Limnospira fusiformis SAG 85.79: one gene and its partner. The protein of the gene in region 1 interacts with the protein of each later gene in a pairwise test. Links are inferred from orthologs where the notes say so. Each region holds a gene or a part of one and is shown in the gene's direction. Other genes may lie near its edges.

Region 1 (2,887 bases):
AACATAGGCTGTATCACCTTTTTGAGCGGGTCGGTTTTCCACCGGGACTAAGGTTGCCATTTTCACCCGTTCACGTTCGAGGATCTCATCAACTTGCTGCGGATCAAATTTGACCTCTTCAGCTTGGACCTGAAAATCCTGGTACTTGTTGAGTTTAACTTCTGGTTCGACATCTACAGCCGCTTTGATGGTGATGGGTTGACCAGGTTCGTACTGTTCGATCAGTTCTTCAATATTGCCAATTACTTCAAAACTGCCAATAGCCGGAATTTTCTCTTCTTCAACAATTTTTGGGAAATATTCCTGCATCAAATCATCGAGGGCCGCCGCTTTAATCCTAGAGGGTCCTAGTCGCTGCACTAGGATATGGCGGGGGACTTTGCCTTTTCGGAACCCAGGAATATTGGCAGAACGAGCATATTGGTTGATTACCTTCTCATAGGCTTTTTTGGAGATTTCTGGAGAAATTTCGATATCCAGCCCAACTTGGCTGGCGGGAAGTTTTTCCTGGGTTACTTTCATGATGTACCTTGTTTAAGCGCGGACTAAGGAAAGCGAGCTATCTAAACTGCTGTCTGGCCCTAAAGCCTAGACTGTTTGCTTCCAGATGCTGACAGTTCGTGGTATGGTAGTGTCATTGTTTCTGTACCACGATTTTAACTCTGGAGGACTATAATTGATAGACTAGCCAATATTTGATGCTATCAGTAGATGGGTCGAAATGGGTAGCGATCGCTATTGACCGTCACATCAACTGTCGCAGTTACCGATATAATAGCCTCTAGTATAGATACAAGACTGATTAGCCTTATATATTATTAAAATTTCTGATTGATTCTCAGATGATCGATTGTCTAAAGTTCCAGGGAGGAAGTCAATTTGTCAAAATCCTATAGAGTTGCTATTTTGGGCGCGACCGGAGCCGTGGGAACCGAGTTGCTGGAATTGCTTTTGAGTCGTGATTTTCCCCTGTCAGAGTTGAAGCTATTGGCTTCTCCCCGTTCGGCGGGAAATAGTCTCCGTTTTGGAGGAGAGCAACTGACAGTAGAAGCAGTTGGCGATCGCAGTTTTGATGGGGTAGATTTGGTATTGGCTTCCGCTGGAGGATCTACTTCTAAGCAATGGGCTCACAAAGCTGTAGCAGCCGGGGCGGTTGTAGTGGACAACTCCAGTGCCTTCCGCATGGACCCCCAAGTTCCCTTGGTGGTGCCGGAAGTGAACCCAGAAGCAGTAGTTAATCATCAGGGGATTATTGCGAATCCTAACTGCACTACTATTTTGATGAATGTGGCAGTTTGGCCCCTGTATCAGGTACAACCACTGCGGCGTATAGTAGTATCTACTTATCAATCCGCTAGTGGTGCGGGAGCCAGGGCTATGGAGGAGGTGAAAACCCAAGCCAGGGCGATTTTACAGGGAGAAACTCCCCAGGCGGAAATATTCCCCTACCCCTTGGCTTTTAATCTGTTTCCCCACAACTCGCCTATCAATGATTTAGGCTATTGTGAGGAAGAGATGAAAATGATTAATGAGACGCGGAAAATTTTTGGTGATGACAAGTTGAGAGTTTCCGCGACTTGTGTACGGGTTCCCGTACTCCGGGCCCACTCCGAGGCGATTAACTTAGAGTTTGAGCAGCCTTTTGATGTGGCTAAGGCGCGGGATGTCCTGAGTCAAGCCCCAGGGGTCAAGTTGGTGGAAGACTGGCAGGCTAATTATTTCCCAATGCCTATTGATGCAACGGGCTGCGATCCGGTTTTGGTGGGTCGTATCCGCCAGGATCTTTCTCACCCCTGTGGGTTAGAATTATGGCTGTGTGGCGATCAAGTTCGCAAGGGAGCCGCTTTAAATGCAGTCCAAATTGCTGAATTATTGGTAAGTAAAGACCTTCTGTAAGTCCCCCGTGTGGGGTGGAATAACTGAGAACAAGACGGCTAACTATACGGCACAATTGACACAAAAGAAATGGTAAGTTTTGGCAGAGTAATGACGGCAATGGTAACGCCGTTTTGGGAAGATGGTAGCATTAACTATGCAGAAGCAGAGCGGCTGGCGGCTCACTTGGCGGCTAATGGCAGTGATACTCTGGTTGTGTGTGGAACCACTGGAGAGTCTCCGACTCTGACTTGGGATGAAGAACATGAGTTGTTTAAGGTGGTTCAGCAGGCTGTGGCGGGTAAGGCTAAGGTGATTGCTGGTACAGGGTCGAATTCTACCCAGGAGGCGATCGCCGCCACTCAGAAAGCAGCTAAACTGGGGGTAGATGGTTCTTTGCAGGTGGTTCCCTATTACAATAAGCCTCCCCAGGAGGGATTGTATCAACACTTTTTGGCGATCGCCTCAGCTTGTGCAGATTTGCCGATTGTGTTATATAATATTCCTGGGCGTACCGGACAAAATCTCCAGCCCGAAACCGTCGCACGTTTGGCATCGGTTCCTAATATTGTGGCTATTAAAGAGGCTAGTGGCAGCCTAGACCAAGCTAGTCAAATTAGGCAGTTGACACCTAAAGAGTTTCAGATATATTCTGGGGATGATTCCCTGACTTTGCCACTGTTAGCAGTGGGCGGGACTGGGGTGGTGAGCGTAGCGAGTCACCTGGTAGGGAAGCAAATTCAAGATATGATCCAGATGTTTGAAGCGGGTCGGGTGCAGGAAGCAACGGAAATTCATATCAAACTCTTCAGTTTGTTTAAAACGTTGTTTATCACTACTAATCCTATTCCGATTAAAGCGGCTCTGAAATTGTTGGGCTGGAATGTGGGTCTGAGTCGGTCTCCTATGTGTGAACCATCCCCGGAAGTGATTGAAAAAGTCAAGGGAGTTTTGGGAGAATTGGGTTTGATGGAAACTCGGTAAATCGGGGTTTCAGACAATTGAATAGCTG
Region 2 (6,263 bases), 5.3 Mb from region 1 along the record:
GGAACTCGCCATAAGCTGCCTTTTGTGGGCTGGGTTTCTACATTTGAGGCTCTACCACCCAGTCTAGTTAAGAAAGTCACTATAACGCGCCAAGCAGGTGACTGGTATATTAGCTTTTTCGTAGAAATCACACCAGAAATCACACCTAAATATCGAGAGAGAATCGGGGTAGACCTAGGAATTAACAATTGGGCGACTTGCTCCGATGGGACCCAATTCTCTAATCCCAAGGCTTATAAAGCAGCCACCAAAAAACTAGCTCGATTACAACGTCATTTAAGTCGCAAAGTCAAAGGCTCGAAAAATTGGGCCAAATGTCTCTTAAAAGTTCAAAAGCTACATCAAAGAGTAGCAAACATTCGGCGGGACACGATTCATAAAATAACTACTTTCTTGGCTAAGAACCACAGCCAAGTAGTCATTGAAGATTTGAATGTGTCAGGTATGCTGAAAAATCATGGTTTGGCGGGTTCTATCGCTGATGCTTCATTTTATGAGTTCCGTCGTCAACTAGGTTACAAGGCAGAACGTTATGGTTCAAAGTTGATTATTGCCGATAGATTTTATCCATCCAGTCAACTGTGTTCTAATTGCGGTTATCGTCAAAAAATGCCCCTAGTCCGTCGGACTTTTGAATGTCCAAACTGTGGCTTGAAGATTGATAGAGATTTGAACGCCAGTATAAATTTAGAAAAATCGCCTGGTTCCGACGATTACACTTGTGGACGGGGTGCTGCCGACAGTCCCGGACGAAGCAAGAAATAAACATCAATATCCGGCTATGTCCGGTTTTGTTTAAGTTTTATAGAGCAGCAGTTCTCAAAGCCTTCTCCACTGCTGCGATACAATTGGCATCTTTAACCATCCAAGCGTGTAGTGGCACATCAAGGATAATTTCCTCGCCCAAATTTAGGTGTGAACTGTTCGCCGGAACAATCATCAGATCAAATCTAGTCCAGATTGAGGTAAAATTGAGGCGATCGAGCATTCCTATATTGTTATTCAAATCTAACAGTAGGGGGCTGTTGGCGCGCATTTGCGCCGCCGCTTGGGTTGGATAGAGGTTAGCTGTCATCGTTCCGTTATGGGGGGACGAAATGGTAATTAATCTTTGGACTCGTTCAATTCCCCCTAGCTTCTGTACATAGTAGCGACTGACAATTCCCCCCATACTAAAACCTACCAGGTCAAAGGGTTGATTGGGGGCAAAGTTTTGATCAGCATATTCGACAATTTGCTCTGCTAGGCATTCTATGCCACTTAATCCGTAATTGGGACACAGGTTGAAGCTATGAACCTCCCAGCCTTTTTGTCTCAGATGCCTAGACATCACTTGGAAAATGGCGATCGTGTCGAAAATACCATGAATCAGTAAAACCGGATTAAGGGCTTGATTGTTCTTCATGTGGAAATTATGAGAATTTGTGAATAAGTGTAAACAATTATCTCAATTTTGCCTCTTATTGTCACAAATTACCCTCACTTGATGGGATTTTTGTAAAATTTTGTAAACAATTGTGGACAAACCTTGCAGATAATTTTAATCTGAAATTTAACTTGTTAGGCAATGAGTGTCAATTTTATAAAAACTGAACGGAGTAGGTTTAATGTTAGCCATTGGTAAACTGTTTGGGCGTGGTCAAAAATCTGATTATTTTTTAGAGTTTGATGAGGCTAAGGGAACCACCGCAGAACCGAGTCCAACTGTCGCCCCCAAAGCTGAAGCCCCCAAAGTAGAAGCCCCCAAAGCTGAAGCCCCCAAAGCTGAAGCCCCCAAAGCTGACAAGCCAGAAAAAACGAAGAAATCTGTAGCGAAGAAATCCCCAGAAGCAGCAAAAGCGGATGTACCTGCCACCCCAGCCCCGGCTGCTGTGGCTAAGGTAGCCCCATCGTCTGCGCCCCTAAATGGTGGTATGAACAAAACCCCGGAGGGTATGACATTTGCTACAGACTACTTACTTCCCAAGTCCACAGCGACCCGTCGTCGTCCCGGTCCCAACATGAATATGTTTAGGGATATGGCGCGTCAGATGTCCTCGAAATAATTAGTATCGATCGCAATTGACATTAGCAATAATCGTGTCATAGGACAAAAGCTGGAAATTGATCGAACCTTGGTCTGTCTTAACTGATATCAAGTTTTTGGGAATGTTGAGGGTAACTTGGTGATAACCCCAAACCCTCATCTGCTTGATCACCTCGCCAGCTTTACAACCAATAAACCGTTTAAGTTCTTGGCTACTAGGGACGTAGTTAAGGGAGTTTTGCTGCTTATGTTCAACGGGTGATGGGTTGTTGGGGTATGCACAGGTGGGGCTGTTGATTAGATCGCTTTTTTGTCTTAGGTGAGCAAAATAGGTGAGAGATGCCATGTCTTAATCTCCTGAGAATGAGTTGAGGAAGATTTTTAGCTTATTACCTAGGATGGAGAATTACAGAGATGCAGTCAATGGGGACTCCAGCCAGAATCTGAATTGTCTACTCTCTAGGTCAAGCTGTGAAAGTTCACCCACGAGGCTAAAAACAGGAGGAGGTACACTGTGAAACCCCCTAGCAAATGGTGGAGCAAGAATATCCCCCCTGTTTTGAGGATATCTAGTTACCGAATATCACCCGGTCAGGTGATGTCAAAATAGTCGGGAACTGATACATTAACAACTGAGATGCTACGAATAGGTGAGTTATCCATCAGCCGCAAGCTGGTGGATTTTTTGATCCAGAGTCAATTATCGCCATAAAAGACTTAAACGTAAACCGATTTGGCTCAAATACAGGAAAACTTAGCAAAAATTTAATTATTGGGGGTGATTGAGAATCTTAGCCAGGATACTGAGATCCAATATGTAGCGATCGCTCTCCCAAACCCCGATTGCGATCTAAAATCAAATATGAATAAGTGTTAACGAAAGCGAGTAAGGATTTCATGACGTCTCAAGTTCTGGTGGAAAAGCAAAAGTTAGAAAAACCCCCCCTGGATATTCACTATTTGGGCGATCGCGTTTTGCGACAGCCAGCCAAACGGGTTTCGCGCATTGACGATGAAATTCGGCAACTGGTGCGGGAGATGTTACAAACCATGTATAGTGCCGATGGTATTGGTTTAGCCGCTCCCCAAGTAGGGGTACACAAACAGGTAATCGTGATTGACTGCGAACCTGATAATGCAGCGACTCCCCCCCTAGTGTTGATTAACCCCACCATCAAAAAGTCAAGCCGCGAGTTATCACCTTTCCAGGAAGGATGTTTAAGTATTCCAGGGGTTTATATGGATGTAGTCCGCCCAGAAGAGGTAGAAGTTACCTTTAAGGATGAAAACGGCCGTCCTCGGAGCATATTGGCTACGGAGTTACTTTGTCGAGCCATTCAACATGAAATCGATCACCTACAGGGGGTGTTATTTGTCGATCGCGTTGACAATCAATTAGCCCTGAATGAGGAATTGGCTAAATATAAGTTTTCTCCGAAAGCAGTCAAGCCGGTTAAATAGCACGATTACACTCAACAAGTTAAATAATGTGGGGTCAAAACTGATCATGGTTGGAACGCCAAAAAGTGGTTTATTATTAGCCGGATCGTGTATTACAGCGATCGCCGCCGTTGGTTCAATTTTTGAACTTTCCTCTGGGGAACCGGAATTAGGGGGATTAATCACAGGGGTGATTCTAGCCTTGAGTATACCCCTATCAGTGCTACTATTTTGGGCAGCGGTTCAAGATGCCCGCGCCAATCAGTAGACCAACACGCCCAAAGACCGTAGGGTTAAGGCTCTACGGTCAGTATTTATCAGTTAAATTTTTTTGTATTTTAAAGGCTCACAAAATTGTTCAACCCCAGTTTTTAACACATAAATAACCACGGGAGTGACCAGTAGTGGCGGGCATTGATTTTGGTAAATTAAATGAGCGACTATCGGGGCTATATTGGACTGTAATAAATCCTCTTGATAGCTAGGTTCACAGATAGTAACTCGGTGGCGCTTGGCTAAACCATCAAGCCAATTTTCCGATGTAGTGGGAGATTGACCGACATTAATCGCCATAGAAATCGCGGCATCTTCGATATCACCCTCGCAGTCTTCAATCATATCTAAGGCTTGTAATGCCGAGGAATATTCAGCCAATTGGGAACGAAATTGAGCAATTTCTTGAGAAGTCAGAATGAGATTAGACATAGATTATCAATCAGCTTAAAATTGAATCGGAAACCCGATCATGATCAAACCAAGTCGCCAAAGCGATCGCCAAAGCATCCGCCGCATCATCCGGTTGAGGTATCGCCTGTAAGTTTAACTCCCTGGCTACTGCCTCTTGCACCTGATATTTCTTAGCATTACCATATCCGGTTAATGCCTGTTTAATCTGAGCCGGGGTAAACTCAAATATAGGAAGGTGTCGTTGAGCCAAAACCAACAGCAAAACCCCCCTAGCTTGAGCAACTGCGATCGTATTTCCCATGCGGTAAAAAAACAATTTTTCGACACCGACAAGATCCGGTTGCCATTGTTCGAGTAGGGTATGGAGGTCAGCATAAATAGTTTGTAGGCGATCGCCCAGGGGTTGATTAGCCTCAGTTTGAATCGCCCCAAAGTCCATCACCGAGAACAAAGACCCTCCCCTAGCTTCTTCGCAAGTGTGACATTCAATAATCCCAAACCCCAAAGTTGCTAGACCGGGGTCCAACCCCATAATCCGAACCACCATAACCCGATACGGTAACACAGGCAAAGTTGCCTGTGATGTTGTTAACTAATTTTGATCCGGTTCGGGTAATCCAAACACTTGGCGAAACACCTTCTGGACTTTGTTTCCAGAATCAATAGACTCCAATGGATCTTTCCGCAGTCGGTGGCGCAGACACAAAGTAATCACCCGACCAATATGGTCAACAGTGACCTCTGTAGCCCCTTCAAACGCAGCTAAAGCCTTCGCCGCCCTGTTAGTGACAATATCTCCCCGCAGTCCATCTACATCTAATTCTGAGCAGACCTGAGAGATTTTCACCCGCAGATCATAATCAATATTAATCCCCGATAGTCTCTCTTGGGCTTCTACTATGCGCCGTTGTAGTTCTTCCTGGGATAGTTGATACTCTCCTAAGAACTCCGGCGGGTTTTGGTCAAAGGCTGTCCGCTGTTCCACAATTTTGACTCGCAGACTAGGTTCTTTCACCGTGCGAATTTCCGCGTGCATTCCAAAACGGTCTAATAATTGGGGTCGCAATTCCCCTTCTTCTGGGTTTCCTGAACCCACCAGGACAAAACGCGCCGGGTGGCGGATAGAAATGCCTTCTCTTTCCACCGTATTCCAACCACTGGCGGCGGAGTCTAGTAGGACATCGACTAGGTGATCGTCGAGAAGGTTTACCTCGTCAACGTAGAGGATACCCCTATTGGCTTTGGCTAATAGTCCCGGTTCAAAGGCTTTTACCCCTTCAGCCAACGCTTTTTCAATGTCAATGGTTCCACAAACCCGATCTTCTGTCGCCCCTAGGGGTAGGTCGATCATTTGTACCTTGCGACGGGTCACCGGGATGGCTTCGGATAAACTCATGCGTTCTCGGACCCCATCACTCATCAGTTCAGGATCGCTGGGGTGACTGTTAAAGGGGTCGTCGGCTATGACCTCTATTTCTGGTAGCAGGTCAGCTAGGGCGCGAATGGTGGTCGATTTACCTGTACCTCGATCGCCCATAATCATTACGCCGCCGATCTTGGGGTCAATCACGTTCAGCAGCAGGGCTAATTTCATTTCTTCTTGACCAACGATCGCCGTAAAGGGAAAAACGGCGCGACGGCTGGTTTGGGATATTTTGGCTGTATCAGTTGTGACGGCTGTTGGACTCACAATTGTTTCTCTAGTTTCCGGTATACCGTTTTCTATTGTCTCATATTGGGGCGATCGCATAGCGTGCTAATTCAGACCCCTTGCTGTTTGTCATTGATACCCACCCCCCGCCGCGCCACTGGTCCGACCATTTTTTCAGGAAGTGGGGCGATCGCTTCCCCCATTCTACCATTAACTCAGGCACTTAATCAACCAATAATCTGGCAGTTTCATCGACAAAAAATCAACTATATCTTCCAGAGTTATCCCTACAGCAAACTCGCGATTTTCCCAATCAATAATCGCTTGATATATACACTCAAAACAAATGCGATCGCTCCTATCCATAATCACATATTCCCCATGGTTAACCGCATCAAGTATCTGAATTTCTCGCAGACCAACATCTCCCCTTATCGGCGGTTCCACAGCATCCCGCAT

The links. The genes of interacting proteins can lie anywhere in the genome.
Region 2: the proteins of HFV01_RS02660 (region 1) and def interact in binary tests that used the Escherichia coli proteins (3 or more experiments, as listed by UniProt). The link is inferred for Limnospira fusiformis SAG 85.79 from one-to-one orthologs.

Annotation. Positions count from the first base shown.
Region 1 is NZ_CP051185.1:535,660-538,546, forward strand. It holds HFV01_RS02660 (aspartate-semialdehyde dehydrogenase), read left to right. Parts: upstream 1-879; coding sequence 880-1,896; downstream 1,897-2,887. Other genes in the region: tig (trigger factor), read right to left, coding at 1-522; dapA (4-hydroxy-tetrahydrodipicolinate synthase), read left to right, coding at 1,966-2,859.
Region 2 is NZ_CP051185.1:5,878,078-5,884,340, reverse strand. What follows is about bases 1,873-4,705. They hold def (peptide deformylase), read left to right. Parts: upstream 1,873-2,923; coding sequence 2,924-3,487; downstream 3,488-4,705. Other genes in these bases: ruvC (crossover junction endodeoxyribonuclease RuvC), read right to left, coding at 4,182-4,700; HFV01_RS27390 (hypothetical protein), read right to left, coding at 3,788-4,171; HFV01_RS27395 (hypothetical protein), read left to right, coding at 3,534-3,734; HFV01_RS27405 (hypothetical protein), read right to left, coding at 2,046-2,372; HFV01_RS27410 (hypothetical protein), read left to right, coding at 1,873-2,045. In the rest of the region: HFV01_RS27420 (RNA-guided endonuclease InsQ/TnpB family protein), read left to right, coding at 1-765; HFV01_RS27415 (esterase/lipase family protein), read right to left, coding at 803-1,405; more of HFV01_RS27410, read left to right, coding at 1,608-1,872; bchI (magnesium chelatase ATPase subunit I), read right to left, coding at 4,746-5,903; HFV01_RS27375 (exonuclease domain-containing protein), read right to left, coding at 6,015-6,263. UniProt on the Escherichia coli protein: Removes the formyl group from the N-terminal Met of newly synthesized proteins. Requires at least a dipeptide for an efficient rate of reaction. N-terminal L-methionine is a prerequisite for activity but the enzyme has broad specificity at other positions.